3 regions of the Micromonospora sp. NPDC049060 genome follow, and region 2 is predicted to be linked to each of the others. Evidence: riboswitches for the same ligand, from Rfam matches in the RefSeq annotation. Region 2 holds a riboswitch; each other region holds the start of a gene.

Region 1 (10,212 bases), on a different contig from region 2:
GTGAGGTAGCGAGGTGTGGGATGAGTCGTCCCGGATCGCCAGGAAGCCAACCGGGCCCGGAGCGGACGCTCCCGGCGCCGGCCACGGGCGGGGCCCCGGCCGACGTCGGCACCGCGATCGCCGTCCCCGCGAGTCCCGAGCAGGCGCTCGCCGAGCTGCACGCCGGCAACCGGCGGTTCGTGACCGGCGCCCCGCGCCACCCCAACCAGGACGCCGGGCACCGCGCCGCGGTCGCCGACGGGCAGCACCCCTTCGCGGTGATCGTCGGTTGCTCCGACTCCCGGCTCGCCGCCGAGATCATCTTCGACCGCGGCCTCGGTGACCTCTTCGTGGTCCGCACCGCCGGGCACACCATCGGTCCCGAGGTGCTGGGCAGCGTGGAGTACGCCGTCACGGTCCTGGGCACGCCGCTGGTGGTGGTGCTCGGTCACGACTCCTGCGGGGCCGTCCAGGCGGCTCGTGCGGCGGACGCCACCGGCACCCCGCCGGTCGGGCACCTGTGCGCCGTGGTGGACGCCGTGGTGCCCAGCCTGCGCCGGGCCGCAGCCGAGGGCGTGCACGACATCGACGGCATCGTCGACATCCACATCGCGCACACCGTCGAGGCGATGCTGGGCCGCTCCGCCGTCCTCGCCGCGGAGGTGGCCGCCGGCCGCTGCGGGGTGGTCGGCATGTCGTACCGGCTGACCGCCGGCGAGGTGCGGACGGTGGCCGAGGTGCCCGCCCGTACGGCCGACGCGCCGGAGGCGGCGGCCAGCGCCGCGCTCGCCTGACTCCGCCCGCCCGGCAGGTCGTCGCGGCGGGCCCGCACGACGACAGAGGGCCGCTCCCGCGTCCGGCGGGGCGGCCCTCTGTGTACGTGTGTCCCGGCTAGAGCAGTGACACGTGGACGTGGTCGGTGTGGTTCGACGGGCCGCTGTAGGAACTCCAGCCCGTCGCCGGGAACCAGATCTGTCTGTTCCAGATCACGTAGTAGATGCCGAGCCGGTCGGCGTTGCGGACCAGGAACGCGGTCAGGTTGTTGCCATACATGTAGGTGTCGTCGTTGTGCCAGGGGGAGAAGCCGCTCTTCTGCAGCGACCAGTCGCAGGCCCGGCCCTTCGGGTGCTCGTACGGCCCGCCGGGGCGGTAACAGCCGACGAACCGGTTGAAGCCGACCCGCTTGACCTCCTTGTACATGTGCAGGGTGCGCGCGGTGATGCGGCCGGAGGTGGTGGGGTCGTCCTCGGTGGGTGACAGCGGCGTCCAGTCGCCGTCGGCCGTCCGTCCCGGCGCGATCTTCGCCACCGGCGAGGTGGCGACCACCTTGCCACTGGTCAGCCCTCTGCCGCCGACCAGCGCGAGCGCCTTCTCCGCCTCCCGCTTGCCGCGCGCCATCTCGTTCGTCAGCTTCTGCTGTTCGCGGACCTCGGTGTCGAGCGCCAGCTTGGCCTGCTCGGCGCGGTCCTTGATCGCGTTCACCTCGGCGAGCTTCTTGGAGTTGACCAGGTTGAGCTCGTCGAGGGCGGCGGCGCGCTTGACGAACGAGTCGGGGCTGGCGGTGTCCAGCAGCATGGACACCGCGCCGATCCGCCCGGTGCGGTAGGACTGGGCGGCGATCTGGCTGACCTGGGGAGCCAGCGCGTTCAGTTCGGCCTGCGCCCGGGAGACCTCCAGGGCCAGTTCGAGCTGGCGCTTCTTCGACTTCGCCAACTTCGCCTTGGCCTGCACGTAGGACCGGTTCCGGGCCTCGATGAGGTCGTCGAGCAGCTTGGGCTCGTCGTCCCCGTGCCCGGAGGGCTTGGGCGGGGTGGGCGCGGCCGCCGCCGGGAGAGGCCCGGCGAAGACCGCCAGAGCGGCGAGTACGGCCACCACGGGCGTCAACCAGCGGCGTAGGGGTGCCGTCACAGTTTTCCCTTCCGTCGACCGCCGACCGGGTTAGCTGACGGGTTCGGGGCGGAAGTGGCCCCTACCGCTGTCGCGGATTCACCCCACGTACCTGGGTCCCCGGTTCGCCTCGCGGCGATTGGGCGGCGGCACCGCAGGCGCCGCTGCGCGCCTTCGGCGGTGACCGGCAGCGAGGTTACCCGAGAACGCTCCCGGGGATCTACGTCCCTAAGCCGACTAAATGCGTTATTTCGTAATGGCGGACGGTGACCAGTGACGCGTTTATCAGGCTGAACGTCCTGTTCGGTCACGCTGAGGAGCGTCACCATGCGGTGTCCGTACTTCTGCGCCCGTCGGGCCATCCGGCGGGAGCGGCGGACGGCGTGTCCCCACGCGGCCCGCTGAGGGCCTCCAGCGCCTCGGACCGGTCGGTCGCCGGACGGGGCGTCGGCGCGGTCGCGGGCGCGGCGCGGTCGGTGGCGTCCCCGCCGCGTCGGCCGGCCGTGGTCACCAGGGCCGCCAGCGCGGTGGTCAGCGGCACGGCGGCGATCAGGCCCAGGGTGGCGACCGCGCTGCGGACGATCTCCTGGGCGAGGAACTCGCTGGTGAGAAGTTGGGTCACCGCCCGCGAGTCGGCGGTCAGCAGGAGCAGCACCGGCAGCGAGGCGCCCGCGTACGCCAGCACGATGGTGTTCACCGTCGAGGCGATGTGTGCCCGGCCGACCCGGGTCGCCGCCCGGTAGAGCTGCCCTCGGGACAGCCCGGGGTTGGCGTGCGCCAGCTCGGTGACCGTGGCGGCCTGGGTCACCGTGACGTCGTCCAGCACGCCGAGGGAGCCGATGATGATCCCGGCCAGCAGCAGCCCGTGCAGGTCGACGTCGGCCTGGTACATCGACAGCGTGGTGGCGTCCTCGGAGCCGAACCCGGTCAGGTGGGTCGCGGCGGTGGCGATCGTGCCGAGGACACCGGTCAGCACCAGGCTGCCCAGCGTGCCGAGCACGGCGACCGAGGTCTGCGCGGTCACGCCGTGGGTCAGGTAGAGCACCACGAACATGATCAGAGCGGCGCCGACGACCGCGACCAGCAGGGGCGGGTTCCCGGCGCTGATGCCCGGCAGCACGAAGGTCAGCAGGATGGCGAAGCTCGCTGCCAGCCCGCCCAGCGCGGCCAGCCCGCGCCACCGCCCGAAGGCGACGATGGCGGCCGCGAAGAGCGCCACCAGCCAGACCAGCGGCTTGCCGCGCTGGTGCTCGGCGATGTTGTAGGTGCTGGCCGTGGGGTCGGCGGGGTCGGTGAGCTCGACCAGGATGATCTCGTCGTCCACGGCGACGGTCGGCGCACCGGGCCCGGCCGGGATCGGCGTCTGGATCTGCTGGCCGGCGTCGGGGCCGTCCTGCACCCGTACGGTGACCGTGCCGCAGGGGCCCTGTGGCGCGTCGGGGCTCCCCTCCGGGGCCTCCGGGGCGGGCGGGCACGGCTCCGTCACCACCCGGGTCACCGTGCCGTGGTAGCGGGGTGCGTCGGTGCCGGTCGCCGGGTCGGGCGCGTCCCACGGCCACAGCACCAGGGCGGCGATCAGCGTGGCGACGAAGAGGGGCACCACCGTCGCGACGAGGATCCGCCGCACCCTCGGCGGGGCGGACGGAGCGGGACGGGTGTGGTCGGCGCCCAACGTGAGTCTCCCAACGAGTCCAGGGCGGGGTACGGGCCGGCGGGCCGGTCGGTTCAGCGTCGCCACGGGTGCGGGGGCGGGAACCGCCTCCACGTGGCACTGTGGTCACGTGCCGTGGCCGTCGGCTCCCGTCCGGCGACGGGCGGTCGGCGCCATCGCCCGGCGGAGGGCGCGGCGCGGGTGGTGCGGAGTCCGGAGGGCCACCGGCCGAATGGTAGCCACCCCGGCATCGGGGCGCAGGTCGTGCTGGTGGTGTCGCGGCGCGGACCTTCGCCACGCCCGCCCGGCACGCCCACGCGCGGGACCTGCGCGCGCCCGGCCGCCCATGTTTCGGCTGCCCACGCGCGGGACCCATACGTGCCCGACCGGCCCACCTGCGCCGTTGACGCGCGGGAACCAGTGCCGGCCCGCACACGTGCGGGGGCCGGCCGTGGGTGGTGCCCCTGCGGCACGGGCCGACGCGCTAGCGTGAGGGACGTGCGGACGACGGTGACGGCGGCGCGTGGCGCGCGGCTCCTGCTGCTCGTCGGCACGCTGCTCGGGCTGGCCGCGATGCACACGATCGGCCACGACTCGCACCAGACGGGTCATCCCGCGAACCCATCGGCGCACGCCGCCGCCGCGCCCGGCCCGCACGCCGCCGCGCCCGGCCCGCACGCCGCCGCCGCGCCCGCGCCCGTTCCGGACGCCGCTCCCGCGCCGGCCCGGCACGCCGCCGCCCGGGTGCCCGTCGTCTCCGCCAGGCACGCCGCTGTGGTGTCCGCCGCGCATGCCGCTCTCGCGCTCGTGCCGCCCCCGCGGGACGTCAGCGCCCCGCACGCCGCCGGGCCGGCCCTCCAGACCGTCGTGGGCTGTCCCGGGGGCTGCGACTCCGAGGAACTCCTGCCCGCTGGCGGCCGCACGGGTGGAGGGCTGCCCGGGTGGGGCGTGTGCCTGGCGGTGCTGGGCGCGTTCACGGCCGCGCTGCTGCTGGCGGCGCTGCTGTCGGTCCGCGTACGCGCCGTCAACTCGACCGGGGGCGGTCCGGTCGGCGCCTTCCCGCCGCCCCGGGCCCCGCCGCCCCGGCCGGTCGGTCTGCGGCTCGCCACGGTCTCGGTGCTGCGCAGGTAGGACGCGTTCGACGCGGTGCGGTTGCACGCCGTTCCGCGTCCCCGTCATGCCGCGTACGTTCCGACACCGAAAGGTTCCACCATGACCACTCGTGCCCTCGCGCGCCGTGCCGCCCTGGCCGGCGTCGCCGTCACCACCGCCCTCGCCCTCGCCGCCTGCGGCGGCGACGACCACTCGCCGCCGGGGGCGGGGCACGGCACCCCCGGCACCGGCGGGCCGGCCGCCACCGCCACCGCCACCGGTTCGGCCGCGTTCGGCGATGCGGACGTGATGTTCGCCCAGATGATGATTCCGCACCACCAGCAGGCGGTGGAGATGGCCGAACTGGCGCCGACGCGGGCGGCGGATCCGGAGGTCAAGCGGCTCGCCACGGAGATCAAGGCCGCCCAGGGACCCGAGATCGCCACGATGAGCGGTTGGTTGGCGGCCTGGGGGCGGCCGGTGCCGTCGCCGGGCGGCATGCCGCACATGGACCACGGCATGCCCGGCATGATGTCCGACGCCGACATGGCGAAGCTGGCGGCTGCCACCGGCCGGGAGTTCGACCGGCAGTTCCTGACCATGATGATCGCCCACCACGAGGGCGCGATCACCATGGCCCGCGACGAGCTGGCTCGGGGCGTGAACGCGGAGGCCAAGGCATTGGCCCAGCAGATCGTCAGCACCCAGCAGGCGGAGATCGACACGATGCGCAAGATCCTCGGCCGGTTCTGAGCCGCCCGCCCCGGCGTCCCCGCCCGGGGGCGCCGGGGCACCGTGGCCGTACCGCCCCGGGGGCGCCGGGGCACCGCCACCGGATCCGGCCGGGAGGGGCCCGGCGCGCGGAACCGGTGCGCCGACGGACGAAGGAGCCTGCCGGTGGTCAGCCGCGCTTCATCAGGCGGCCGACGGCGGCCATCATCTCGGTGGCCATCTCGTCGGCGCGGCCCTCGGCCGCGCCCTCGCGCATGCAGTGCCGGGCGTGCCCGTCGAGCAGGCCCAGCGCGACCTTGTCCAGGGCGGCCTGGATCGCGGAGATCTGGGTGAGCACGTCGATGCAGTAGCGATCCTCGTCGACCATCTTCTCGATGCCACGGACCTGCCCCTCGACGCGGCGCAGCCGCGCGAGCAGCTGATCCTTGGTGGCGGTGTAACCCCTGGTCGGGGTGGGCGTCGGTGTGGTCATGGGGTCGAGGATACCGTACCCCTCGGGGGTATGGTACGTTCGCTTCCAGCCGGGATACCCCCACCGGGTACCGGTACGCGGCACAGGCACCGGTCCGCCTCCGATTTACCCCTGGGGGGTATAGGCTGGAGGCGGCGAGAGGAGAGTTCCATGATCACCACGACGTACCAGGTGCAGGGCATGACCTGCGGGCACTGCGCCACCGCGGTCAGCACCGAGGTCGGCGCGATCCCGGGCGTCAGCGACGTCCAGGTCGACGTCGCCGCCGGTCAGGTCACCGTCACCAGTGAAGGTCCGTTGGAAACCGACACCGTGCGGTCCGCCGTCGACGAGGCCGGCTACGACCTCGTCGGCGCCTGACGGCGGGCACGGGGGAAACGAGGCACACCATGAACACGGCGACGAAGCTGAGCGGTTTCGCCCTCGGCCTCGCGGTGGTGTTCGGCGCGACGTACGGGGTCGGTCGGGTGGCCGACCCCGTGGCGCCGCCCGCCGAAGCCCCGCACGACGCCACCGGGGGGCACGGCGACGGCGGCGAGGACGGACACGGGGGCGACAACGGCGCGGCGGCACACCTGCCCGGCGGCCTGCTCGTCTCCGACCGCGGCTACACCCTGCGCCCGGTGGACGCCCCGGCCGGGCAGTTCGCCTTCCAGGTCACCGGTCCGGACGGCCGGGCGGTGACCGCGTACGACGTGGCGCACGACAAGCGCATGCACCTGATCGTGGCCCGCCGCGACCTCTCCGGCTTCCGGCACGTGCACCCCGAGATGGCGCCGGACGGCACCTGGCGGGTCGACTCGCCGCTCGCCGGGCCCGGCGTCTGGCGGGCGTTCGCCGACTTCACCCCGACCGGGGGCGAGGCGCTGACGCTCGGCGTCGACGTGACCGTCCCCGGCGCGCTGACCGGGCGGCCCCTGCCCGCGCCGGCGACCAGCACCACGGTCGACGGCTACACCGTCACGCTGACCGGCGCACCGGAGCCCGGCCGCACCGCCGAGCTGACCCTGACCGTGAGCCGCGCCGGCGCGCCGGTCACCGACCTGGAGCCCTACCTGGGCGCGTACGGCCACCTGGTGGCGCTGCGCCAGGGCGACCTGGCGTACCTGCACGTGCACCCGCACGGCGAGCCGGGCGACGGACGGACGCGGCCCGGCCCCGAGGTGAGCTTCTCGGCGGAGATGCCGTCGGCCGGGGCCTACCGCCTCTACCTGGACTTCAAGCACGGCGGCGTGGTGCGTACCGCCGAGTTCACCGTCGTCGCCGGCAGCCCGACCGCGCCGGGTGTCCCGGCGACGACCAGCTCCCCGACGGCGGGCACGCCCGCCGCCACGAGCTCCCCGACCGCTGGCGCCGACCATGGCGTCCCCGGTCACGGGCACGACTGACGGGAAGCATGATGACCACCAAGCCCTTGCTGACGGCGCCGAACCAGATCGAGCTGGCGATCGGCGGGATGACCTGCGCCTCCTGCGCGGCCCGGATCGAGAAGAAGCTGAACCGGATGGACGGGGTGACCGCCACCGTCAACTACGCCACGGAGAAGGCCACCGTCCGGTACGCCGACGAGGTCACCCCGGACGAGCTGATCGCCACGGTGGAGAAGACCGGCTACACGGCGGCCCTGCCGCCCCCACCCAAGCCCGCCGGCGGCGAACCGGCCGCCGAGCCGGTGGACGAGCTGCGCGGCCTGCGTACCCGGCTGTGGGTCTCGGCCGTGCTCACCGTGCCGGTGATCGTGCTGGCGATGGTGCCCGCCTGGCAGTTCGACTTCTGGCAGTGGCTGTCGCTCACCCTGGCCGCCCCGGTCGTGGCCTACGGCGGGCTGCCCTTCCACCGGGCGGCCTGGATCAACCTGCGGCACGGCGCGGCGACCATGGACACCCTGGTCTCGCTCGGCACCCTGGCGGCGTTCGGCTGGTCGGTCTGGGCGCTCTTCCTCGGCACCGCCGGGACGCCGGGGATGACCCACCCGTTCAGCCTCGCCATCAACCGCTCCGACGGCGCCGGCAACATCTACCTGGAGGCGGCGGCCGGGGTGACCGTGTTCATCCTCGCCGGCCGCTACTTCGAGGCGCGGGCGAAGCGGACCGCCGGCGCGGCCCTGCGGGCCCTGCTCGAACTCGGCGCCAAGGACGTCGCCGTGCTGCGCGGCGGCACGGAGACCCGGATCCCGGTGGACCAGCTCGTGGTGGGGGACCGGTTCGTGGTGCGGCCCGGTGAGAAGATCGCCACGGACGGCGTGGTCGACGAGGGCACCTCGGCGGTCGACGCCAGCATGCTCACCGGCGAGTCCGTCCCGGTCGAGGTCGGCCCGGGCGAGCCCGTGGTCGGCGCGACCGTCAACGCGGGCGGCCGGCTGGTGGTCACCGCCACCCGCATCGGCGGCGACACCCAACTGGCCCAGATGGCCCGGCTGGTCGAGCAGGCACAGACCGGCAAGGCGGCGGTGCAGCGGCTGGCCGACCGCATCTCCGGCGTCTTCGTGCCGATCGTGATCGCCCTCGCGGTGGGCACCCTCGGCTGGTGGCTCGGCAACGGGTCGGGCGGCACCGCCGCGTTCACCGCCGCCGTGGCGGTGCTGATCATCGCCTGCCCGTGCGCCCTCGGGCTGGCCACGCCGACCGCCCTGCTGGTCGGCACCGGCCGGGGCGCGCAGCTCGGCGTCCTGATCAAGGGGCCGGAGGTGCTGGAGTCCACGAAGCAGGTGGACACGGTCGTGCTGGACAAGACCGGCACCGTCACCACCGGCCGGATGACGCTTGTGGACGTGGTCCCGGCGGCCGGCGAGGAGCGCGCGGAGCTGCTGCGGCTCGCCGGGGCGTTGGAGTCGGCGTCCGAGCACCCGATCGCCCGGGCCGTCGCCGCCGCGGTGGCCGAGGCGGGCGTGCTGCCGCCGGTGACCGGGTTCGCCAACGCCGAGGGGCTCGGCGTGAGCGGGACGGTCGACGGCCGGGAGGTGCTCATCGGTCGGCCCCGAATGCTGCGCGAGCACGGCCTCGACGTACCGGAGGAGGTCGCGCGGGCGGCGGCCACGGCGGAGGCCCAGGGGCGGACGGCGGTGCTGGTTGGCTGGGACGGCCGGGCCCGCGGGGTCCTCGCGGTGGCCGACGTGGTCCGACCGACGAGCCGGGCGGCGATCGCACAGCTGCGCGCGCTCGGCCTGACGCCGGTGCTGCTGACCGGCGACAACACCACCGTCGCCCGTGCCGTGGCCGCCGAGTTGGGCATCGACGAGGTGGTCGCCGAGGTGCTGCCGGCCGACAAGGTCGACGTCGTGCGGCGGCTCCAGGACGAGGGGCGGGTGGTGGCGATGGTGGGCGACGGGGTCAACGACGCCGCCGCGCTGGCCCAGGCCGACCTCGGCCTGGCGATGGGCACCGGCACGGACGTGGCGATCGAGGCGTCCGACCTGACCCTGGTCCGGGGTGACCTGATGGCCGCCGTGGACGCGATCCGGCTCGCCCGGCGCACCCTCGGCATCATCAAGGGCAACCTGTTCTGGGCCTTCGCCTACAACGTGGCGGCCCTGCCGCTGGCCGCCGCCGGCCTGCTGAACCCGATGATCGCCGGCGCCGCGATGGCCTTCTCCTCGGTCTTCGTGGTCGCCAACAGCCTCCGGCTGCGGGGCTTCCGCCCGGTCTCCTGACCCTCGGCACCGATCGTGGCGGGCCCGGCGGCCTGCCGGCTGGCGGCGGTGGGTGACCGGACGGTTGGACGGTGGCGGTGCGGGGTATTCGAGGGGCGTACCGGCACCGCCAATCCGGAGGTTGACATGGGTTTCGAAGACAAGATCAACAACACGACCGAGGACGCGGCCGGCAAGCTGAAGGAAGGCGCCGGCCGGGCCACCGACAACGAGCGGCTCGAGGCCGAGGGGCGCAACGACCAGGCCAGCGCCAAGCTCAAGCAGGCCGGCGAGAAGATCAAGGACGCCTTCAAGAGCTGACCCGCGTACGCGCCCTCCGCCGGAACCGGTCTCCAACCGAGCCGGCGGAGGGCGTACTGGCGCGTCCGGCGGACGTTTCCCCCGGCAGGCGCCACTCGTTGGCAGGTCGACGTCCCGCCGCCCGGCGCCGGCCGCACCCGTGCCGTCAGCCCCGGGAAGGCCGAGACCCCGAACGGGAGGTCCCGTGTCCCGATCCGTCGTCTACGCGCGCCGCGCCGCCGCCACGGTGGCGCTCGGGGTGCTGGCCGTGGGATGCCAGGACACCGCGCGGGAGGAGACCGCCCGGCCCGGCGCGGCCCCGCCGAGCCCGACGGCCCCGGCGAGCGCCGCCCCGAGTCCCTCCCCGGTCGCCACGACCGCCGCCAACACCGTCGAGGTCTGCCGCGAGGTCGACAAGCTCATCCTCGCCGGCAGCCGGAGGATCGCCACCGACTCGGCGGCCTCGGTCAC
Region 2 (10,212 bases):
TCCTGTGTCAGATGGTGCTCGGGTGGGGGTTCGGGGTGCGATACTAGCCCGTTGCGAATCAGGCCGAGACCGACGAGGGCAACGTTCACGCACCGGCCCGATGGGGTTCAGAAGTGGTCAGGGACCGGGTGTCCCACACCGCCGGCTCGTCGAGGGACGGACCGGTACATGCTACCCGCAGGGCCGCGACGATCGCGGCGGCCATGCGCGTGATCTCCGGCGTGTCAAGAGGTGTCCGCGAAATCGCCAGCCGCCAGTAGACCGGCCCGACGATCAGATCCGCCGCGCCGCGCCGGTCGGCGCCCGCCGGCAGCTCACCCCGCTCGACCGCCCGGCCGATGACGAGCTCGCCGACCCGGTCCTGGTAGCCGGTGAGCGCCCGCTGGAGGGTCTCGGCGATCTGCGGGTTGCGCGCCGCCTCGGCGAGCAGGTCCGGGATGATCTGCGAGGCCAGCGGGTGACGTAGCGCACCGGCGGCCACGAGCAGCAGCAGCTCCACGTCGCCGTGCAGGCTGCCGGCGTCCACCATCGGCAGCTTGCGCCCGGCGACCGCGGAGACCATGTCGAGCACCAGCTCGAGCTTGGAGCGCCACCGGCGGTAGATCGCCGTCTTGCTGACCCCGGCCCGCCGGGCCACCGCCTCTATCGACAACCGTCCGTAGCCGACCTCCGCCAGCTCCTGCGTGACCGCGCGGCGGATGGCCGTGGTGATGTCGTCACGGAGCACCGCCGCACCGGCCGGCACCCGCCTCTTATCGGTCTTCACGTGCAACAATGTAGCGCAGCGACGGTACGGTTGCGTCCCGACGTGTTTTCCACTACGGTTCGCCCGGCGACGAGGCGGCGCTCCGCACTGGCCACGCTCTCCCGTCGTCGCGCGCAACCCGTTGGCACGAAAGAGATCGGAGCGCCTAACCATGGCCAACACCACGGTGGCAGACCCGGATTCCGGGCTCACCGGGGCCCAGCTCGCCCAGCGCTACGGTCTCCGGTTCGCCGGCGAACGGCCGTCCCTGGGCGAATACGCGGGGCAGCTCTGGCGCTACCGGCACTTCATCGCCGCGTACGCCAACGCCAAGCTGGTGGCGTCGTTCAGCAACGCCCGGCTGGGGCAGCTCTGGCAGGTCCTCACCCCGCTGACCAACGCGGCGGTCTACTACCTGATCTTCGGCGTGGTGCTGGAGCAGAACAGGACCCCGAACTTCATCGCCTACCTCTGCACCGGCCTGTTCATCTTCAACTTCACCCAGACCGCGGTGCAGAACGGCACGCAGTCGATCACCAGCAACCTGGGCCTGATCCGGGCCCTGCACTTCCCCCGGGCCTGCCTGCCGCTGGCCGTGACGATCACCCAGTTCCAGCAGCTGCTCGGCTCGATGGTGGTGCTCGTCCTCATCGTGCTGGTGACCGGTGAGCCGATCACCCTGGCCTGGCTGATGCTGCCGCTGGCGATCCTGCTCCAGACGATCTTCAACGCCGGGCTGACCATGGCGATGGCCCGGATGGGCTCGAAGCTGGCGGACCTCAAGCAGGTCATGCCCTTCGTCATGCGCGCCTGGATGTACGGCTCCGGTGTGCTCTACAGCGTGGCGCTCTTCGAGGAGCAGCTGCCCTCCTGGGCCTCCAGGCTGGTCGAGCTCAACCCCGCGCTCGTCTACATCGAGCTGGCCCGGGTCTCGCTGCTGGAGAACACGCCGACGCTCAGCTCCTCCCTGCCCCAGCTCTGGGTGACGGCGCTGGGCTGGGCGATCGTGATGGGCGTCGGAGGTTTCATCTACTTCTGGCGAGGCGAACAGGAGTACGGCCGTGGTTGATCACTTCGAGTCGTCCAACGACGTGACGGTGACGCTGCCCAAGGTGCAGGAGCGCATCCCCACCGTGGTGGTGGACGACGCCCACGTCATCTACCGGATCCACAAGGGCGCCGGTGGGGGCGGCGGCCCGGTCGGCGCGCTCAAGCGGATCATGAGCCGCACCTCGGCGCCGAACATCCAGGAGGTGCACGCGGTCAAGGGGGTCAGCTTCACCGCGTACCGGGGCGAGGCGGTCGGGCTGATCGGCAGCAACGGCTCCGGCAAGTCGACCATGCTGCGCGCCATCGCCGGCCTGCTGCCGGTCAACCGCGGCGCGGTCTACACGCAGGGGCAGCCCTCGCTGCTCGGGGTCAACGCGGCCCTGCTCAACGACCTCTCCGGCGAGCGCAACGTCGTGCTGGGCTGCCTGGCCATGGGCATGTCGCCCGAGGAGGTGCAGCGGCGGACCCCGGAGATCATCGACTTCTCCGGCATCAACCAGCGGGGCGACTTCGCCTCGCTGCCGATGCGCACCTACTCCTCCGGCATGGGGGCCCGGCTGCGCTTCTCCATCGCCGCCGCCAAGAAGCACGACGTGCTGCTCATCGACGAGGCCCTCGCCACCGGCGACAAGATCTTCCGCAAGCGCAGCGAGCGGCGGGTGCGGGAGCTGCGGGAGGGCGCCGGCACGGTGTTCCTCGTCAGCCACCAGCTCTCCTCGATCCGAGACACCTGCGAGCGGACGATCTGGCTGGAATCGGGCGTCCTGCGCATGGACGGCCCGACCGACGAGGTCGTCCGGGAGTACGAGGCGTTCAGCGGCAAGTAGCGCAACGGCGCACGTACGGCATCCGCCCGGTGCCGGCCGACCGCGTCGCCCCGTGGGGGCGGCGCGGTCCGCGCGTTAAGGTTCATCCGGTCGCCGCACGGGCGGAACCTTCTGTTCACGCACCCTGAGAGTGAGGCTTCGGCAATGACGCAGGACCACACCACTGGCCCGGACGCCGCACCGGAGGACCCGGCGCCGTGGCGGCCCTCGCGGACGGTGGCGGTGGTGCTGGCCGGCGGCACCGGGACCCGGCTGGGCCTCGGCATCCCGAAGCAGCTGCTGAAGATCGCCGGTAAGCCGATCATCGAGCACACCCTGGCGGTCTTCGAGGCGGCGCCCGAGATCGACGAGATCGTCGTACTGATGGCCACCGGCCACGTCGCCGACGCGCAGCAGATCGTCGACAAGGCCGGCTTCCGCAAGGTCACCAAGGTGATCGAGGGCGGCGACACCCGCAACGCCACCACCCGGATCGCGCTCGACGCCGTCGGCGAGGGCGACTGCAACATCCTCTTCCACGACGCGGTGCGGCCCCTGGTCAGCGGCCGGATCGTGCGGGAGTGCGTGAACGCGCTCTGGACGTACTCGGCGGTCGACGTGGCCATCCCGTCGGCCGACACGATCGTCCAGGTCGACGAGAACGACTGCATCACCGACATCCCCGTGCGCTCCTCGCTGCGCCGGGGTCAGACCCCGCAGGCGTTCCGCTCGGGCACCATCCGCGAGGCCTACCAGCTCGCCGAGGACGACCCGCACTTCGCCGCGACCGACGACTGCGGGGTGGTGCTGCGCTACCTGCCCGGCACCCCGATCAAGGTCATCGACGGCTCCGACGAGAACATCAAGGTGACCCACCCGGTCGACGTGCACCTGGCGGACAAGCTGTTCCAGCTCGCCGCCGCGCAGGCGCCCCGGGTGACCGACGAGCGCAGCTACACCGAGGAGCTGACCGGCCGGACCATCGTGATCTTCGGCGGCAGCTACGGCATCGGCCACGACCTCGCCGAGCTGGCCAGGCGCTACGGCGCGCAGGTCTTCCCGTTCAGCCGCTCCAGCACCGGCACCCACGTCGAGCGCGCCGAGGACGTCGGGGCGGCGCTGAAGACCGCCTTCGAGGCCACCGGCCGGATCGACCACGTGGTGGTCACCGCCGGCGTCCTGGAGAAGGGTCCCCTGTCCGAGATGGACCAGGAGACCATGGACCGGGTGCTCCAGGTCAACTTCGTGGGGCCGGTCATCGTCGCCCGCCAGTCGCTGCCCTACCTCCAGCAGACCAAGGGCCAGCTGCTGCTCTACACCTCCAGCTCCTACACCCGGGGCCGCGCCGACTACGCGCTCTACTCCTCCACCAAGGCGGCCCTGGTCAACCTCACCCAGGCGCTCTCCGACGAGTGGGCGGAGTTCGGCGTACGCGTCAACTGCGTCAACCCCGAGCGGACCGCGACGCCGATGCGCACCAAGGCGTTCGGCGAGGAGCCGGAGCACACCCTGCTCGCCGCCGAGACCGTCGCCCAGGCGTCGCTGGACGTGCTGATCTCGGACCTGACCGGCCAGGTCATCGACGTGCGTCGCGCGCCCGGCGAGGTGCCGGCCCAGCCGGGGCCGGCGCGGGTCGAGCGGGACGCCAGCCCGGCCGACGCCGGCTGACGCGGATTTCGGGCCACGGCGGGAAACGGAGCCGACATGCGTGGTGACCTGGTTCGGAAGCTGCTCGCCCGCGCGCTGGCCACCGGCCTGGCGGTGCTGGCGTTCCTCGTCGTCGCGCTGACCGGCGCGACCGGCTGGGGGCTGGGGCTGGCCGTGGCCGCCCTCGCGGCGGCCACCTGGGAGCGGCGGGTGCGCCCGGGCGCCGACAACGCCGCCGAGACCGCGCTTGTCGCGGCGGCGATCCTGGTCGGCTACGCCCGCCGCCTCGACGCCGGGTTCGACCCCGCGCTGGCCGTGACCGCACTGGCCCTGCTGGGGCTGGTGCTGCTGGTCAACCCGCTCCGCGACGCCGGCGGCCTGGAGGTGCGCGCCGCGAACCTGCCGGTGCGCTCGTGGACGCCGCTGGTCGCCGCCCGCCTCGGCGACGCGCTGGCGGGGCTGCTCGCCCTGCTGGCGCTGGCGGCCGTCGCGGGCCTGCCGGCCGGTGTCGCGCTGGCGGCCGTCGCCCTGGTCGCCGCCGGCGCCGCGGCGGTCGGGCTGGACCTGGCCCGGCGCAAGTTCCGGCCGGGGGCCGGCGGTTCGGCGGTGTCCCGCGCGCTGCGCCGGCACCAGCCCGAGTTCCTGCTCCACTTCTCCGCGCCGCCCGGCTCGGAGTACCAGGTCACCATGTGGCTGCCGTACCTGGAGCGGATCGGCCGCCCGTTCCTGGTGATGGTGCGCGAGCCGGAGTTCCTGCCCCTGGTCGCCGCGGCCACCAGCGCGCCCGTCGTCTACTGCCCCACCACCAGGGCCATGGACGAGGCGCTGGTGCCGAGCCTGCGGGTGGCGTTCTACGTCAACCACGGCGCGAAGAACAGCCACTGCATCCGCTACACCCAGCTGACCCACGTCCAGCTGCACCACGGCGACAGCGACAAGGCCCCCAGCGCCAACCCGGTCTCGGCGATCTTCGACCGGATCTTCGTCGCCGGCCAGGCCGCCGTCGACCGGTACGCCCGCGCCGGGGTGGACATCCCGGCGGAGAAGTTCGTCGTCGTCGGCCGCCCGCAGGTCGAGTCGATCGAGGTACGCCCGGAGCCGGCGCACGGGCGGGCCAACCCGACAGTGCTCTACACGCCGACCTGGACCGGGCACAACGCGGACGCGAACTACTGCTCCCTGCCGGTGGCCGAGACGCTGCTGCGCCGGCTGCTCGACCGGGGCGCGACGGTGATCCTGCGGGCCCACCCGTACACCTCGCAGAACCCGGCCTCCGCCCGGCAGCTGGGCCGGCTCACCGAACTGCTGGCCGCGGACCGGGCCCGCAGCGGCCGGCAGCACGTCTTCGGGGCCGCCGCCAGCCGGGAGCTGACCCTGACCGAGTGCGTGAACCGTTCGGACGCGCTGGTCTCCGACGTGTCCGGGGTGATCTCCGACTACCTCTACTCCGGCAAGCCGTACGCGGTGACCGACATGGTGGACTCCGGCGACCGGTTCCCCGAGCAGTTCCCGCTCGCCGGGTCGGGCTACGTGCTGCGGCGCGACATGGCGAACGTGGACGAGGTGCTGACCGCGCTGCTGGACACCGATCCGCTGGCCTCGGCGCGGTGGGCCACCCGGAGCCGCTACCTGGGCGACTTCCCCGCCGAGTCGTACGCCGAGGCGTTCCTGGAGGCCGCCCGGCGCCAGCTCGACGAGGGCTGGAAGACGCCCGCCCCGCGCACGGGCGGCGCGACCGGCCTGCCGCTCGACCCGGACGAGGCGACCCTCTCCCCCGCCACCTGACGCCCCGGTCGGGAGGCACACCGGTCGCGACGGCGGACCTGTGGGCCGGGCCGTTCGCGGGGCACGTCAGCGGTACGGCTCGACGAGGTCCAGGACCGCATCGGGGGCCTCGACGTGGGCGTTGTGCCCGAGGCCGGGCAGGACGGCGACCGGCACCCCCAGCTCCGTGAGCTGGGCGTCGGTGACCATGGGGTCGTGCTCGCCGCGGGCCAGCAGTACGGGCACGTCGGTCGCCGCCAGCAGGGCGGGCAACTCCGGCGCGCCCACGCCGAACGCGGCCGGGTCCATCGCCAGCCGCCAGCGGCCGTCGACCTGCCGCAGCCCCGCCTCCACGACGGGGTGCTCCGGGGCGAAGAGCCCGGACAGGCCGGCCACCCGTAGGTAGCGGCGGGCCGCCTCGTCCCGGCTGGCGAACCAGGTCACCGGCCGGGCCGCCAACTCACCCGCCTTGGCCAGCTCCGCCGGCGACCAGACGGCCTTGATGCCGAGCCCGACGACGGCGTCGACGGGCAGTCCGGCGCCCCGGGCGGCCAGCGCCAGCCCGACCACCCCGCCGAGGGAGTGCCCCAGCACGACGAGCCGGTCCCCCGCCGCGAGCCCCGCGCCGATCCGCGCGGCCAGCCCCGGGAAGGAGTACTCCGGCAGCGGCGGCGACCAGCCGTGGCCGGCGAGGTCCGGCGCCAGCCACCGCCCCGCCCACCGACGCTCCAGCAGCGGCGCCCAGGGCAGCCACACGTCGCCGGTCGCGCCCATGCCGTGCAGCAGCAGGAGCACCCGCCGGCCGGCCCCGTCACCCGACTCATCGACCATGGGCGCAGTGTGCCACCCGTCGGACGCCGCGGGCGAGGGCCGTGACCCGGACACGACATCGGGCGCCGACCCCCCGGGTGGGGAGCCGACGCCCGACGGAGTCGCTCAGGCGGAGTAGCCGCGGGTGGCGGCCCAGTTCGCCAGGGCGATGGTGCTCATCCAGTACGACGCGGTCGCCGGGTTCGCCGAGTCGGCGATCTTCACCAGCCGCCCCTCGTCCTGGTAGCCGACCACCGCGACGTAGTGGCCGCCGGGGAAGGAGTGCCAGCCGCCGTCGGTGTCCGTGGCGCTGCCGGCGACGTTGACCACGACGCCCCGCCCGTCGGCGATGGCCGCGACGACGTCGGCCTGGAGCCGGTCCATCTGGGCCGGGGTGGCGGCGCCACCGGGGATCATCCGGGTCCGGTACGGGTCGCCCTTCACCGTCGCGTTCAGCACGCGGGTGGTGTCCTGGGCCGAGTCGGTACCCATCTGGTCGGTGCCCAGCTGGGCACCGAGGGCGTCCTGGCTGCGCGCGATGCCGGCGGCGCTGAGGGCGTGCCGGACGGCCGCCGGACCACAGTTGTAGAAGGTGGTCTGGGCCTGGTAGTCGTAGTCCAGGCTCTTGGCGGCCGGAGGCTTCGGCGGCGCCGGCTTGCGGGTCAGGTCCGGGTCCGGGGCGGCGCTGGACGCGCTGGCCGACGGGGCGGCGCTGGACGCGGCCGGGGCGGCGCTGGACGGGGCGGGCGCGACCCGGGCCTGGCTGCGCGAGGCCGCGGCGTCGTCCCGCAGCTCGGTGGCGGCCACCGGGGCCTGCGCGACGGCGGGGTCCTCGTCGGCTCCGGCCAGCAGCGCGCCCGTGCCCGACGCCAGCACGAGCGCCGCGGCGGACGCGGCGGCCAGCTGGTACGGACGCTCGGACGTGAGGCGACGCAACTGTCGCTTGAGGTGGTGCTTCACGGTTTCCTCCACGGGCTCGGGGGTGAGCGGCCGTCGGTCCGCGCCGAGGGCAGGGCGGACCGCCGCGCGGACGGGAGTCCGGGCGGGTGGTGGACCACTCAGGGGATGCGCCCGGGACGCCGGGCGACGGACGGTGACCGGTGGGTCAGCTCATGACCTGCGGGCCGACGAGCGCGGTCACCGCGGCGCCGTGGAGACGGCGGCACAGCCGAGGGGTGTACGGGTGTGGCATGAAGATGGAACTCCTTCCGACACCGCCGACCGGGTTAGCTGACGGATTCGGGCGGGAAGAACGCCCTACCACGGGCCCACGGCCCACGGATTCACCCCAACGAGCACTGGGTCCCCGGTTCGTCGTTCACGATTAGGCGGGTCGGCGCGGCGTCGCCTCTGGCGATCGGGTACCGCACCGGACGCGCCGACATTACTGGCCGGTCCGCGCCCTGCCAACCCCGTCCCACCTGCCTAAACCTTGATCGGGAGACAATTTTTGCGGGCACTTCGCCACTGACGCGACTCAATGGGACGACCGTTTCTGCACGCACCTTGGGGCGACAACGGGACAAGTGGCGGACATCGGCGCCGAAACCCCGGCTGGAATCGACCGGGCCGCGCCCGATGACCGGTTCGACGGCGTGGTGACCGGCGTCACCGAAACGGTGGGGATTCGTCGCCCGGACTCTCCGGCCGCCGGGGGCGCTCAGCGCGAGTCGGCGTACGTCGTCCGGTGGTCGTCCTGTGGATCGGCGGCCCGGGGGCGCGGCACGGCGTTGCCCCGGTCCCCCGGCGCCGCCCCGGGGCCGCCGGGGTCCTGCCCGGCGGCGTCCCCGTCCCGCGGCGCCCGGGCCGGCCTACGCGGGGTGAGCAGCCGCATCATCGGCGTCTCGACGAGACGGTGCAACAGGCCGGCCAGGGCCAGGTTGACCAGCAGGAAGCCGAGCACCACCGCCAGCCCCCACCAGCCGGTGAAGCCGACGCCCCAGTCACCGGTGAGCCGCAGGACGGTGATCATCACGAGGACGTGCACCAGATAGAAGGCGAAGGAGACCTCGCCCAGCCAGATCATCGGCCGGGACCGCCACGGCGAGCGCCGCCCGCGCACGTCCGCGTCCGCCGCCGCGGCGATGACCAGGATGTACGCGACCGAGAGCAGCGCCGCCCACAGTTCGGCGCGGACCCACTGCGCGGCGACCACCCAGGTCGCCACGAAGAGCAGGCTGGCCAGCGGCAGGCCCGGCCCGCGCCACCGGCCACGCCGCATCAGCTCGGCGGCGGCGACGCCCATCCAGAACTCCAGCGACCGCACCGGCGGGAAGATCTGGGTGAACCACCAGCGGCTCTCCTCGGGCACCAGCACCTGGGCCGGCCAGAGCGCCAGGATGAGCAGCGGCACCGCGACCACGACGGCCCACAGGGCCCACGGCCGGGCCCGGCGGATCAGCGGCAGCGCCAACGGCAGGCAGAGGTAGAAGAAGAACTCGCAGGACAGCGACCAGCTGACCGTGTTGATGCTGTAGAAGTGGCCCGGCCGCGGGTCCCACGCCTGGAGGAGGAACAGGTTCTCCACCGCGACGAACCGGTCCACGGGGTCGGCGAACCAGGCCGCGACCGCCAGGGCCGCCACCCACAGCACCACGTGGCTCGGCCAGATCTTGGCCACCCGGCGCCGCCAGAACGCCCGACGGGTGTCGGTGGGTCGGGCCGACCAGACCAGCACGAAGCCGCTGAGGATGAAGAAGAACTGCACGCCCGACAGCCCGAGGGCGAAGGCCCAGTCCACGACGGCCTTCTGGCCGGGCTCGGCGATGATGCCCATCGTCGCGACGTGGAACCCGAAGACGAGCAGGGCGGCGACCCAGCGCAGCCCGGTCAGCGACGGCAGGCGGCTGGCCGGGGACGCGGGCCGGGCGGCCGGCGCGACGGTCGCGGCGTCGTTCATGCCGGCATCCCGACGATCCGCAGGGTCACCAGCACGTACGTCTCCTCCTCGACCCCGTCCTCAGGCGCCCCCGAAGGGGCTCCGTGGCGGTCCACCGGTCGGCGCCGCCCCGCCGGGCACCCTACCCGCCGGGCCTGAGGCTCTGTTCCGTCCCGTCCGCGAGTGCCCGTTCTGTCCCGTGGGGGAATCCCGTTCCTCCCGTCCCTCCGTGACCGTTGCGTCCCCATCCGTGACGGCGGTGGCGGGCATCCGGGTTGCGGCCGAACGGGTGGCTAGTATTCCCAGACCCGGAGGTGACGAGAGGCGGGCGAATGCACAAGCGAATCCTGATGCGGGCGAAGAAGGGCCCGTTCGACGTCTACTCTCCGGAGGAGACGCACGAGCGGAACTGGATCGGCGACAACAACGGCAACCTCGTCTTCAGCCACGCCGCCCACAAGCTCCTGCGCACCGCCACCGCCGAGATCACCTCGACCGAGTTCAGGATCGAC
Region 3 (10,212 bases), on a different contig from region 2:
GCTCCGGCGCCTCGCTGGGCTGGTCGACGGTCACCGTCAGCCGGGGCGTGGGCGCGAAGACCATCACGTGCCCGCTCATCCGTCGTACCCGTTCATGCGCCCATCCTCCGTCGGTCGACACGTGCCGTGACCATCCATCAGCTGACCGTAGTGGGGTCGGCGGTCGGACGTCCGGACTCCGGGCGGGATCGGCGCGGCGTTGCCAGGGCGCCCGGCATGCGCGACGATCGGGCGACCACCGACCCTGGGGAGACGGCGTGCTCAGGCGAAGTTCCTTCAGCTACACCGTCCAGGCGCGCTGCTCCCTCGCGGAGGCCGCGGCGCTGCTCGCCGACCCCACCCGGCAGCAGGACCTGCACCCGCTGATCGTCCGGGTCCGCCGGGTGCCGCCCCGTCCTGGCGCGCGGGCCAGCTACGACATCACCGATCGACTGGCCGCCGGGCCGGTGCGCCTGCCGATCACCTGCCGGGCCGACGTCCTCGTCGACGATCCCGACGAGATCGTCACCGTGGCCCGGCAGTGGCCTGCCACCACGGTGCGCAACCACACCCGGTTGCGGGCGGAGCCCGACGGCGTGGTCCGCATCGAGGTCGAGATCACCCTCGCCGCGCCCGCGCCGCTCTTCGGCTACGCGTTCCGCCAGGCCCGCGCCGCCCACCTCGGGCTGGCCGCCCGCCTCGCCACGGCCCTCGACACGAGCCTGCCCGGGTCGTCGGCCGACTGACCGCCGGACGGCCCGGCCGCGGTGGCCGGGGGCGACGGACGCCGTCGCGCCCCGGTGACCCGCGACGGGCGGGGCACCGGGGCGCGGGCGTCAGTAGACCGACAGGTGCACGTGGTTGGTGTGGTCGCTGGACGGGTCGCCGTTGGCCCCGCTGTACGACTTCCAGCCGCTGCTGGGCAGCCAGATCTGCCTGTACCAGATCACGTAGAGCACGGCGAGCCGGTCGGCGTTGCGCACGAAGTACGCCGACAGGTTGTTGCCGTACGTCCGGTCGCCGCCGGTGGCGTCGCCGCCGAAGCCGCCCTTCTGGGCCGCGAAGTCGCAGGCCCGGCCCTTCGGGTGTTCGCCCGAGCCGCCGGGGCGGTAGCAGGAGACGTAGCGGGTGAAGCCCGCCGCCTTGGCCTGGTTGAGCGCGTGCAGGGTGCGCGGGGTGATGCAGCCGTTGGCGGGGGTCGGGTCGTTGACGCTGCACGACTCGCGCGGCCAGGAGCCGTCGGAGTTGCGCGGGGCCGCCTTCGCCGTCTTGCTGGAGGTGCCGCCCGGCGAGGTGCCCGCCCCCGTGGACTGCTGCCGCTGTTGCTGCTGCTCGCGGTTGGCGACCGTCAGCGCCCGCTCGGCCTGCTCCTTGCGCTTGGCCATCACGGTGACCTGCTTGCGCTGCTCCCGGATCTCGCCGTCCAGGGCGAGCTTGGTGCGGGTGGCCTGGTCCCGGGTCTCCTGGAGTTCGCGCAGGGCCCGGTCCTCCTTGGCGGCCACCGCGTCGAGGGCGGCGGCGCGGTCCATGAAGCCGTCCGGCGAGCTGCTGTTGAGCAGGGCGGACGCCACGCTGAGCCGGCCGGTGCGGTAGGCCGCGCCCGCGATCTCGCCGACCCTGGCGGTGTGCGCGGCCAACTCGACCTCGGTGGTCTTGAGCTGCGCGGCGAGCTGCTGCTGCCGCTTGGCCGACGTGTCCAGGGCGCGCTTGGCGTCGAGGTAGCCCTTGCTGGCGGCCTCCAACTGGGCCCGCAGGGCGGGGGTGCCGCCCTCCTCGTCCTGGCCGGGGGCCGCGGCGAGCAGGCCGGCCCGGGTGGCGGCCGCCGCCGGGGCGGCGGTGACCGGGGCCACCGCGGCGCCGAGGGCGAGCATCGTGGCGATCAGGGCCGCCGTCCGGGCGGCACGTCGTCGTACAGGTGCCATCACTGGCATACACGTGTCCTTCCGTCAGCCGCCGACCGGGTTAGCTGACGGGTTCGGGACGGAAGATCCCTACCGCTGACGCGGATGCACCCCACGGACATGGTTCCCCGGTTCGCCCCGCCGGGCGATTAGGCGGCGGCCACCGCCGGCACCGGTGGGTGCCGCCTGGCGGAGGCCGAAGCCGAGCCTACCGGTGCCGCTGTGACTGATGCAGCGCAGGTGACGCAGGGTGTACGTCCACTAACAGTCAAATCCGGCATAAGCGCACAATACTCTCCCAGATTTAAGGTTGTCCTCATTACCACTCAACCGACCCGCAGGCCCCGCGTGACGCTCCGGGCTCGATCTGCAACGTGGCGTGCTCGATGTGGAAGTCGTCGTGCAGCGCGGCCCGGGCGGCGCCCAGCACCGCGCCGACCTCCGCGCCGGGTGCCATGGTCAGGTGGGCCGAGGCCACCTCCATCCCGGAGGTCAGCGTCCAGACGTGCAGGTCATGCACCTCGGCGACGCCGGGCACGGCGGCCAGCCGGTCGTGCACCGCGGTCACCTGGAGGTGCTCCGGCGCGGCCTGCACCAGGATGCGCAGCGCGGCCCGCCCGAGCCGCCAGGTGCGCGGCAGGATGAGCACCCCGATCGCGACCGCCACCAGTGGATCCGCCCACCACCAGCCGGTGGTGGCGATCAGCAGCGCGGCCCCGATCACGCCGAGTGACCCCAGCAGGTCGCCGAGCACCTCCAGGTACGCGCCGTGGACGTTGATGCTCTCCTTCGCCCCGGAGCGCAGCAGCGCGAAGGCGCCGATGTTGGCGAGCAGGCCGAGCACGGCGACCACAAGCATCGGGCCGGCCAGCACCTCCGGCGGGTCGCCGAAGCGGCGCACCGCCTCGATCACGACGTAGACCGCGACGCCGGAGAGCAGGACGGCGTTGGCCAGTGCGGCCAGTACCTCCAGCCGGTAGAGCCCGAAGGTGCGCTGCGGGTCGGCGCCCGCCCGCCGGGTCGCGGCGATCGCCGCGAGCGCCATGCCGATGCCGAGCACGTCGGTGAACATGTGCCCGGCGTCGCTCAGCAGGGCCAGCGAGCCCGTGCGGAAGGCCGCCACCGCCTCCACCACCATGAGGCCGGCGAGCAGCCCGAACGCCGCCCAGAGCCGGCCCCGGTGGCGGTGCGCGGCATTCGCCACCGACCCGTGATGGTGGTCATGACCTGCGCCCACGCGCCCACCCTCCGTCAGGCGTCCGGATTCGCGTTCAATCTATGCTCACATCGCTATGTATGCAAGTAACGGCGGCTCAGCCGATCGGGTCGACGGTGGTCAGCCGCTGGGTGGCCCGGGACAGCGCCACGTAGAGCGTCCGCACCCCCGACCCCGGGTCGGCCCGGATCTCGCCCGGGGCGACGAGGACGACCCCGTCGTACTCCATGCCCTTGGCCTCCAGGCTGGTCACCACCTGCAAACGCGGCGCGCCGAGCCCGCCCAGCCAGCCGGCAACCTCGTCGCGGCGCGGCACCGGCATGATCACCCCGACCGTGCCCTCCACGTCGGCGAGCAGCGCGCCGGCCGCCGCCACCACCGCGGCCTCCAGCTCCGCCGGCGGCACCGACAGCGCGACCGGGTCGACGCCGGTGGAGCGCACCGCCCGGGGCAGCGGCAGGTCCGGGTGCAGCCGGCGGATCTCGGCCGCCGCCACCGCGAAGATCTCCGCCGAGTTGCGGTAGTTCGTGGTGAGGGTGAAGTGGTGCCGCTTGCGCCGGCCCAACGCCTGGTCCCGGGCCCGGTTCAGCTCCTCGGGCTCCCCCGTCCACGCCGTCTGCGCCGGATCGCCCACCACCGTCCACGAGGCCAGCCGGCCCCGCCGGCCGATCATGCGCCACTGCATCGGCGAGACGTCCTGCGACTCGTCGACCACCACGTGCGCGTACTCCCGGTAGTCGTCCGGGCGTTCCCGCGCCGCCTCGCGGGCGGCGCGCTGCCGGTCGGCGAAGGTGCTCAGCTCGCGGACCCCGCCGGCCAGCTGGAACGGGTCCCGCTTCGCCCGGGCGGGCTTCATCGGCTTGCCGAGCAGCGCGTCCAGCTCGTCGAGCAGCGCGATGTCGGCGATCGTCAGCCCGGCGGCGTCGAGGCTGCGGTACGCGTCGGTCAGCAGCCGGATCTCGGCGCGGGACAGGATCCCCTCGGCGTAGCGGTGCAGCCGGTCCGGACGGGCCAGCCAGCCCAGCACGTGCCGGGGGTGCAGCCGGGGCCACCACGCCTTCAGGAACTCCCGGAACTCCGGCCGCTCGGCGATCTCGTCCTCGAACGCGCGCTGCTCGGGCAGCCGGCCCACGCCCAGCCTGCGGGCCTGCGCCCACAGCGCCGCGAAGACCCCGTCGAAGCCGGCCCGGCGCACCTCGTTGCGGCGGGCGCCCCGGGGCATCGCCCGGTCCCGGATGCCGTCCAGCTCGCGGCGCTCCAGCCGGAGCAGCTCGCCCCGGTAGAGCAGGCGCAGCTCGGTCGGGCCGCCCGGCACCGCGTCCCGGACCGCCCGCTCCAGCACCCGCCGCATCCGCAGCGAGCCCTTCACCGCCGCCACCGCCGGCGGATCGGTGCGGGTGGCGGTCAGGCCCGCGAAGAGCGTGCCCAGCGAGTGCAGGGTGGCGGTGTCCTCGCCGAGCGAGGGCAGCACCGAGGCGATGTACTCGACGAAGACCGACGACGGGCCCACCACCAGGATGCCGCCGCCGGCGAACCGGCTGCGGTCGGAATAGAGCAGGTACGCGGCCCGGTGCAGGGCGACGGCCGTCTTCCCGGTGCCCGGGCCGCCGGACACGATCGTCACGCCCGAGCCGGGGGAACGGATGGCCTCGTCCTGCTCCTGCTGGATGGTGGCGACGATGTCCCGCATCCCCCGGCCGGTGGCCTTCGACAGCGTGGCCAGCAGCGCGCCGTCGCCGACCACCGCCATGTCGACGGGCGCGGCGACGGGATCGAGCAGGTCGTCCTCGATCCGGGTGACCCGCTCGGCGGAGGACTGGATCGTGCGCCGCCGCACCACGCCCAGCGGCTGCGCGGGGGTGGCCTGGTAGAAGGCGGCGGCGGCCGGGGCCCGCCAGTCGACGACCAGCGTGGACGCGTCGTCGTCGCGGATGCCGAGCCGCCCGACGTGCAGCACCTGCCGGTCGAGCAGGTCCAGCCGGCCGAAGACCAGGCCCTCGTGCTCGGCGTCCAGCATGTGCCGCCGCCGTGCGGCGTGGAACACCATCGCGTCCCGTTCGACCAGCGCCCCGAAGTTGCCCACCCGGGCGAGCCGGTAGCCCTCCTTCTCGGCGCTGACCGCCGACCGGCGCAGCTCGGCCAGTCGGGCGTACACCCGGTCGAGATGCCGCTGCTCGACGGCCATCTCCTGTTCCAGGGTGGTCTGGTCGGTCACCGCTCGCTCCTCCTGACGTCGGCGGCGGGCGGCGCGAACCGTGCGAACCGCGCCAGGCCAACCGCAAGAGGGTACGGCCCGCACGCAACCAGCGGCGCCACCGGTGCGGGAAAGGAACCCGCGTCACGCCCGCAGGGACCGCGTCGCGCTCCCCGCCGGGCCCGGTCCAGTCCGCGTCGCGCTCCCCGCCGGGCCCGGTTCAGTCCGCGTGGAGCTTCCCGCCGGGCCCGGTTCAGTCCGCGCGGGCGGCGGCGGTGGCGCCCGCGCCGGGGGCGGTGAGCACGCGACGGAGCACGCCGCCGAGCGCCGCGTTGACCTCGTCGGGGCGTTCCATCATCAGCATGTGCCCGGCACCCGGGCAGACGGTCAGTTCCGTCGCCGGCAGCGCGCCGGCGATCGACTCGGCGCAGGGCGGCGGGGTGAGCCGGTCCCGGTCGCCGACCAGGGCGGCGGCCGGCAGGTGGGCCAGCGCGGCGAGGGTGTCCAGCCGGTGCTGCGCCCCGATGGACGCGCGGAACCCGCCGATCGAGCGGAGAGTGGCGCGGGCCACCGCCGAGGTGACCAGCCGGATGTCGTGCGGGTCGCAGCGGTCGCCGAAGAGCATCCAGCGGATGCTGGGGCGCAGCGCGCGCAGCAGCGCCCGGGGCGGTCGCCAGGCCCCGCACCGGGCCAGCACGCCGGCCCCCGTGGTCTCGGCGAGCCGGATCAGCCGGGCGATCCGGGGCGAGAGGCCGTACGCCGTGTGCGTGTGGCCCTCGGCGGTGGTGGAGACGAAGACCAGCCCGGCCGTCCGGGCGGCGAAGTGCGCGGGGTGGCGGTGCGCGTACTCCATGATCGTCATGCCGCCCATCGAGTGGCCCACCAGCACGACACGACCGGCCGGGGCCACCTCGTCCAGCACCGCGGCGAGGTCGTCGCCGAGCTGGGCCACGGTGGCGGTGGGCAGCGCCATGCAACTCGACCGGCCGTGGCCGCGGGCGTCGTAGGTCACCACCCGCACCGCGTCGCCGAAGCGTTGCCGCAGGTCGGCGAGCTGCCGGTGCCAGGCCCGCCCGTCCAGCGTCCAGCCGTGCAGCAGCACGACGGTGACCTCGGCGTCGGCCGGTCCAATCGCCTCGACGTGCAGGCGTACGTCGTCGGGAAGACGCACCTCGACGTGCTCCGGCATCGTCACCTCCCCAGGGCCGCACGGAACCGCAACACCGGGGATACCCGGTGGTAACACCGGCTACCCGTCATGAGACCACGGCAACCATGTCGGTGAGAAGGTTCGCAACCCGCTCCGGGCGGCCGGCGGGCCCGCCAAGCTGGGGGCATGGGGTCGCCCCGGGCCGCGCTGGCCGAGCTGCTCGCCGGCAACCGCCGCTTCGTCAGCGGCCAGCCGGTGCACGGCCACGACGTCACCGCCGCCGCTGCGGCCTCGGGCGACCAGCAGCCGTACGCGGTCCTGCTCGGCTGCATCGACTCGCGGGTGCCCCTGGAGGCGATCTTCGACCAGACCTTCGGCTCGATCTGCGTGATCCGCACCGGTGGGCACGTACTGGACCGGGCGGTGCTCGGCTCCATCGAGTACGTGGTCGGTGAGCTGGGCGTGCCGCTGGTGATGGTGCTCGGGCACGAGCGGTGCGGCGCGGTGGCCTCCGCCGTGGACGCGTTGCGTGGCGGACGGTCGCCGGGCGGCGCGCTTGCCCACCTCGTCGACCAGATCGCCCCGGCGGTGACCGAGGTGGGCGTCGACGACCCCCGGGTGCACCCGATGGCGGTCCGCCGGCACGTGCTCCGTACGGTCGCCGCCCTGCGCGCCGACGACCGGCTCGCCGTCCCGGTCGCCGCCGGCCGGCTTACGGTGGCCGGCGCCCTCTACGACCTGACGACCGGCGAGGTCACCCTGCTGGAGACGTAAGGAAGAACCGCCCGCCGGGGGTCGTCCCGGCGGGCGGTTCGGGTGTCGCGTGGGTGGGGGAGGGTCAGCCCTCGAAGACGCCGGCCTCGACGAGGCGCTTCTCGGTGGCGTCCCAGCCGTCACCCGGGTGGGTGGTGTTGAGGTTGTTGAGCTCGGCGCGGATCTTCGCGGCGTGGCCGGCGGCGGCCAGCACCCGGATCTCCTCGACGAAGGCCTCGGAGTCGGTGCGCAGGTGCGCGGTCTTGCCGTTGGTCAGGTTCCGCACGTAGGCGTGCTTGCCGCCGTTGAGCGGGATGAGGTACTTGAACTCGCCCAGCACGCTGAGGGCGCCACCCTGGCCAGCCTGGCCGGCCCGGACTGACGCGCGCGCGGTCTTAGAGGTGTTGCTCGCCACGGAGGTACTCCTTGCAAGACGTACGGGAGGACGGAACGTCCGGGGGCTGTGCGGACGACACCCTGGTGGGTGGGCCCGCGGAAGATGTGCGCGGCACAGGCCGCCGATGGAACTGTACACGACCACGGTCCCTGGCTGGTCATCGCGTCGTGAGGGGTCAACCGGGGTGCTCGTCCGACTATTCCGACCCGCGAATTTTCCGATTCCCTGGCGCATCATCCGTCACACCAGTCATCATGTGTTCCAGCAACCACTCGGGTGGTCGAGGTCGTAGGGGAAGACGCACCTCGCTCTCCGGGAGGTCACCGTGCCAACGCGTGGCGTCGTATACGTCCATTCGACCCCGCTCGCCGTGTGCTCACACGTCGAGTGGGCGATCGCGCGCGTCCTCGCCGCGCCGGTCAACCTGCAGTGGACGGCTCAGCCCGTCGACCCCGGCGCACGCCGGGCCGAGTGCGGGTGGACCGGTCGCCCGGGGACGGGCGCCGAGCTGGCTGCTGCCCTCCGGCAGTGGCCCATGATCCGTTTCGAGGTCACCGAGGAACCAAGCCCCGGCGCCGACGGCGAGCGCTTCATGTACGTGCCCGGACGGGGCCTGTTCCGGGCGAGCGTCGGCGCTGCCGGCGACATCCAGCTCGGCGAGGACCGCCTGCGCAGCATCATGGCCGGCGCGCGGGCGCCCGAGGCCCTCGCGCACGCCCTCGACAAGGCGCTCGGCACGGCGTGGGACGCCGAGCTGGAGCCCTACCGGTACGCCGGCGACGGCGCGCCGGTGACCCTGCTCACCCGCGTCGGCTGACGCCGGGGCCCGGACCGGGGCCGACTCATCCTGGCGGGTGAAGGTCAAGTTGCCCCGATAAGGGGTGAACTGGTGGGATGGGCCGCGTGTCGACTACCCCGCGACGTGCCGGCGTCGCGCTCGCCGCCCTGACCGCACTGCTCGTCTCCGGGTGCTCCGGGCCGGCGGACCGCCGCCCCGACCCGGCCCCGACGAGCGCCGCCGCCCCGACGGCCACCCCGGCACCCGCCGCGAGCGTCCCCGGCACCGACCCCGCCGCCCGCGCCGCCGCCCTCGTGGCCTCGCTCGCCGACGAGGACCTCGTCGGCCAGGTGCTGATGCCGTACGCCTACGGCGACGCGGCCACCCGGGTCTCGCCCGGCTCGGCGGCTGGCAACCAGGCGCTGGCCGGGGTGGACACCCCCGCCCAGATGGTCGAGAAGTACCGGCTCGGCGGGCTGATCCTGGTCGGCTTCAGCGCCGACGACCCGACCAAGGGCAACCAGGAGACGACAAACGTCGACAACCCGAAGCAGGTACGCGCGCTCACCGACGGCCTGCGCGCGGCCGCCGGTCGGCTGCCCGCCGGGCCGGCGCCCTTCCTGATCGGCACCGACCAGGAGCACGGCGTGGTCACCCGGATCACCGACGGCGTGACCCTGCTGCCCAGCGCCCTCGCCGCTGGCGCCGCCGGACGACCGGAGCTGACCGAGGCCGCCTGGCGGGCGGCCGGCACCGAACTCGCCGCGATGGGGATCAACCTCGACTTCGCCCCCGTCGCCGACGTGCTCGCCACCCGCAGCACCGTGATCGGCTCCCGGTCGTACGGTGCGGACCCGAAGGTGACGGCGGGGCAGGTCGCGGGCGCGGTCCGGGGCCTGCAGGCCGCGGGCGTCGCGGCCACCGTCAAGCACTTCCCGGGGCACGGGCACAGCGCCGCCGACTCCCACGAGGGACTGCCGGTGCTCGGCCAGCCCCGCCGGACGCTGGAGACCGGGGCGTGGCCGCCCTTCTCCGCCGCCATCGACGCGGGCACGATGGCCGTGATGTCCGCCCACCTCGACGCGCGGTCGGTGGACCCGGGCACCGCGGCGACCTTCTCGCACAAGCTGCTCACCGACGTGCTCCGCGGCCAGCTCGGCTTCCAGGGCGTGGTGATCACCGACGGGATGAACATGCCGCCGGCCAAGCGCTGGTCGCCGGGCGAGGCCGCCGTGCGCGCGCTGAAGGCGGGCAACGACCTCATCCTCATGCCGCCGAACGTCCGCCAGGCGTACGACGGGGTGCTCGCCGCGCTCCGCGACAAGTCGCTGCCCCGGACCCGCCTCGTCGAGGCCGCGACCCGGGTGCTGACGATGAAGTTCAAGCTGGCCGACCGGCCCACGCCCGAGCTGTCCACGCTGGCCGGCCCGGCGCACCGCAAGGCGGCGGAGGACCTGGCCGCGGCGGCGGTGACGGTGCTGCGGGGCGCCTGCGGCGGCGGCGTACGGGGGCCCGTGACCGTGACCGCCTCCGGCGGGCGCGAGCACACGCGGGCGGCCCTGACCGAGGCGCTCAAGGCGGCCGGGGTGAAGGTGGTGGCCGGCGGCGGCACGGTGGTGCACCTCGTCGGGTACGGCGACGGCGCCGGCGACCTGCGCGCCGACGCCGCCGTCACGGTCGCCATGGACACCCCGTACGTGCTGGCGAAGGCCAAGTCGCCCACCCTCCTGGCGACCTACTCCTCCAGCCGGGTGTCGATGACCGCCCTCGCCGGGGTGCTGGCCGGCAAGACCCGACCGGGCGGCCGGTCCCCGGTGCCGGTGACCGGCCTGCCCGCCACGACC

Evidence for each region. Region 2 has a riboswitch for cyclic di-AMP ahead of AB0B83_RS27685 (C39 family peptidase). Riboswitches for the same ligand answer to the same signal wherever they lie in the genome.
Region 1: it holds a riboswitch for cyclic di-AMP, as region 2 does, so the genes downstream of both, AB0B83_RS02830 (hypothetical protein) here and AB0B83_RS27685 (C39 family peptidase) in region 2, are expected to answer to the same signal.
Region 3: it holds a riboswitch for cyclic di-AMP, as region 2 does, so the genes downstream of both, AB0B83_RS20060 (hypothetical protein) here and AB0B83_RS27685 (C39 family peptidase) in region 2, are expected to answer to the same signal.

The regions. Positions count from the first base shown of each region.
Region 1 is NZ_JBEZEV010000003.1:181,437-191,648, reverse strand. Features, by position in the region: gene AB0B83_RS02835 (carbonic anhydrase) at 21-773, shown strand; gene AB0B83_RS02830 (hypothetical protein) at 871-1,887, opposite strand; cyclic di-AMP (ydaO/yuaA leader) riboswitch at 1,891-2,022, opposite strand; gene AB0B83_RS02825 (YibE/F family protein) at 2,189-3,538, opposite strand; gene AB0B83_RS02820 (hypothetical protein) at 4,016-4,648, shown strand; gene AB0B83_RS02815 (DUF305 domain-containing protein) at 4,730-5,362, shown strand; gene AB0B83_RS02810 (metal-sensitive transcriptional regulator) at 5,511-5,813, opposite strand; gene AB0B83_RS02805 (cation transporter) at 5,964-6,173, shown strand; gene AB0B83_RS02800 (hypothetical protein) at 6,203-7,201, shown strand; gene AB0B83_RS02795 (heavy metal translocating P-type ATPase) at 7,213-9,462, shown strand; gene AB0B83_RS02790 (CsbD family protein) at 9,589-9,762, shown strand; gene AB0B83_RS02785 (hypothetical protein) at 9,947-10,212, shown strand, end outside.
Region 2 is NZ_JBEZEV010000115.1:4,916-15,127, forward strand. Features, by position in the region: gene AB0B83_RS27655 (TetR/AcrR family transcriptional regulator) at 86-766, opposite strand; gene AB0B83_RS27660 (ABC transporter permease) at 918-1,814, shown strand; gene AB0B83_RS27665 (ABC transporter ATP-binding protein) at 1,807-2,622, shown strand; gene AB0B83_RS27670 (bifunctional cytidylyltransferase/SDR family oxidoreductase) at 2,767-4,269, shown strand; gene AB0B83_RS27675 (CDP-glycerol glycerophosphotransferase family protein) at 4,306-6,033, shown strand; gene AB0B83_RS27680 (alpha/beta fold hydrolase) at 6,100-6,843, opposite strand; gene AB0B83_RS27685 (C39 family peptidase) at 6,949-7,794, opposite strand; cyclic di-AMP (ydaO/yuaA leader) riboswitch at 8,023-8,163, opposite strand; gene AB0B83_RS27690 (acyltransferase) at 8,483-9,721, opposite strand; gene AB0B83_RS27695 (polysaccharide pyruvyl transferase family protein) at 10,033-10,212, shown strand, end outside.
Region 3 is NZ_JBEZEV010000057.1:13,525-23,736, reverse strand. Features, by position in the region: gene AB0B83_RS20070 (PfkB family carbohydrate kinase) at 1-79, opposite strand, end outside; gene AB0B83_RS20065 (SRPBCC family protein) at 258-725, shown strand; gene AB0B83_RS20060 (hypothetical protein) at 816-1,901, opposite strand; cyclic di-AMP (ydaO/yuaA leader) riboswitch at 1,915-2,046, opposite strand; gene AB0B83_RS20055 (cation diffusion facilitator family transporter) at 2,200-3,117, opposite strand; gene AB0B83_RS20050 (AAA family ATPase) at 3,194-5,311, opposite strand; gene AB0B83_RS20045 (alpha/beta hydrolase) at 5,544-6,479, opposite strand; gene AB0B83_RS20040 (carbonic anhydrase) at 6,627-7,214, shown strand; gene AB0B83_RS20035 (hypothetical protein) at 7,279-7,608, opposite strand; gene AB0B83_RS20030 (DUF3145 domain-containing protein) at 7,916-8,407, shown strand; gene AB0B83_RS20025 (glycoside hydrolase family 3 protein) at 8,485-10,212, shown strand, end outside.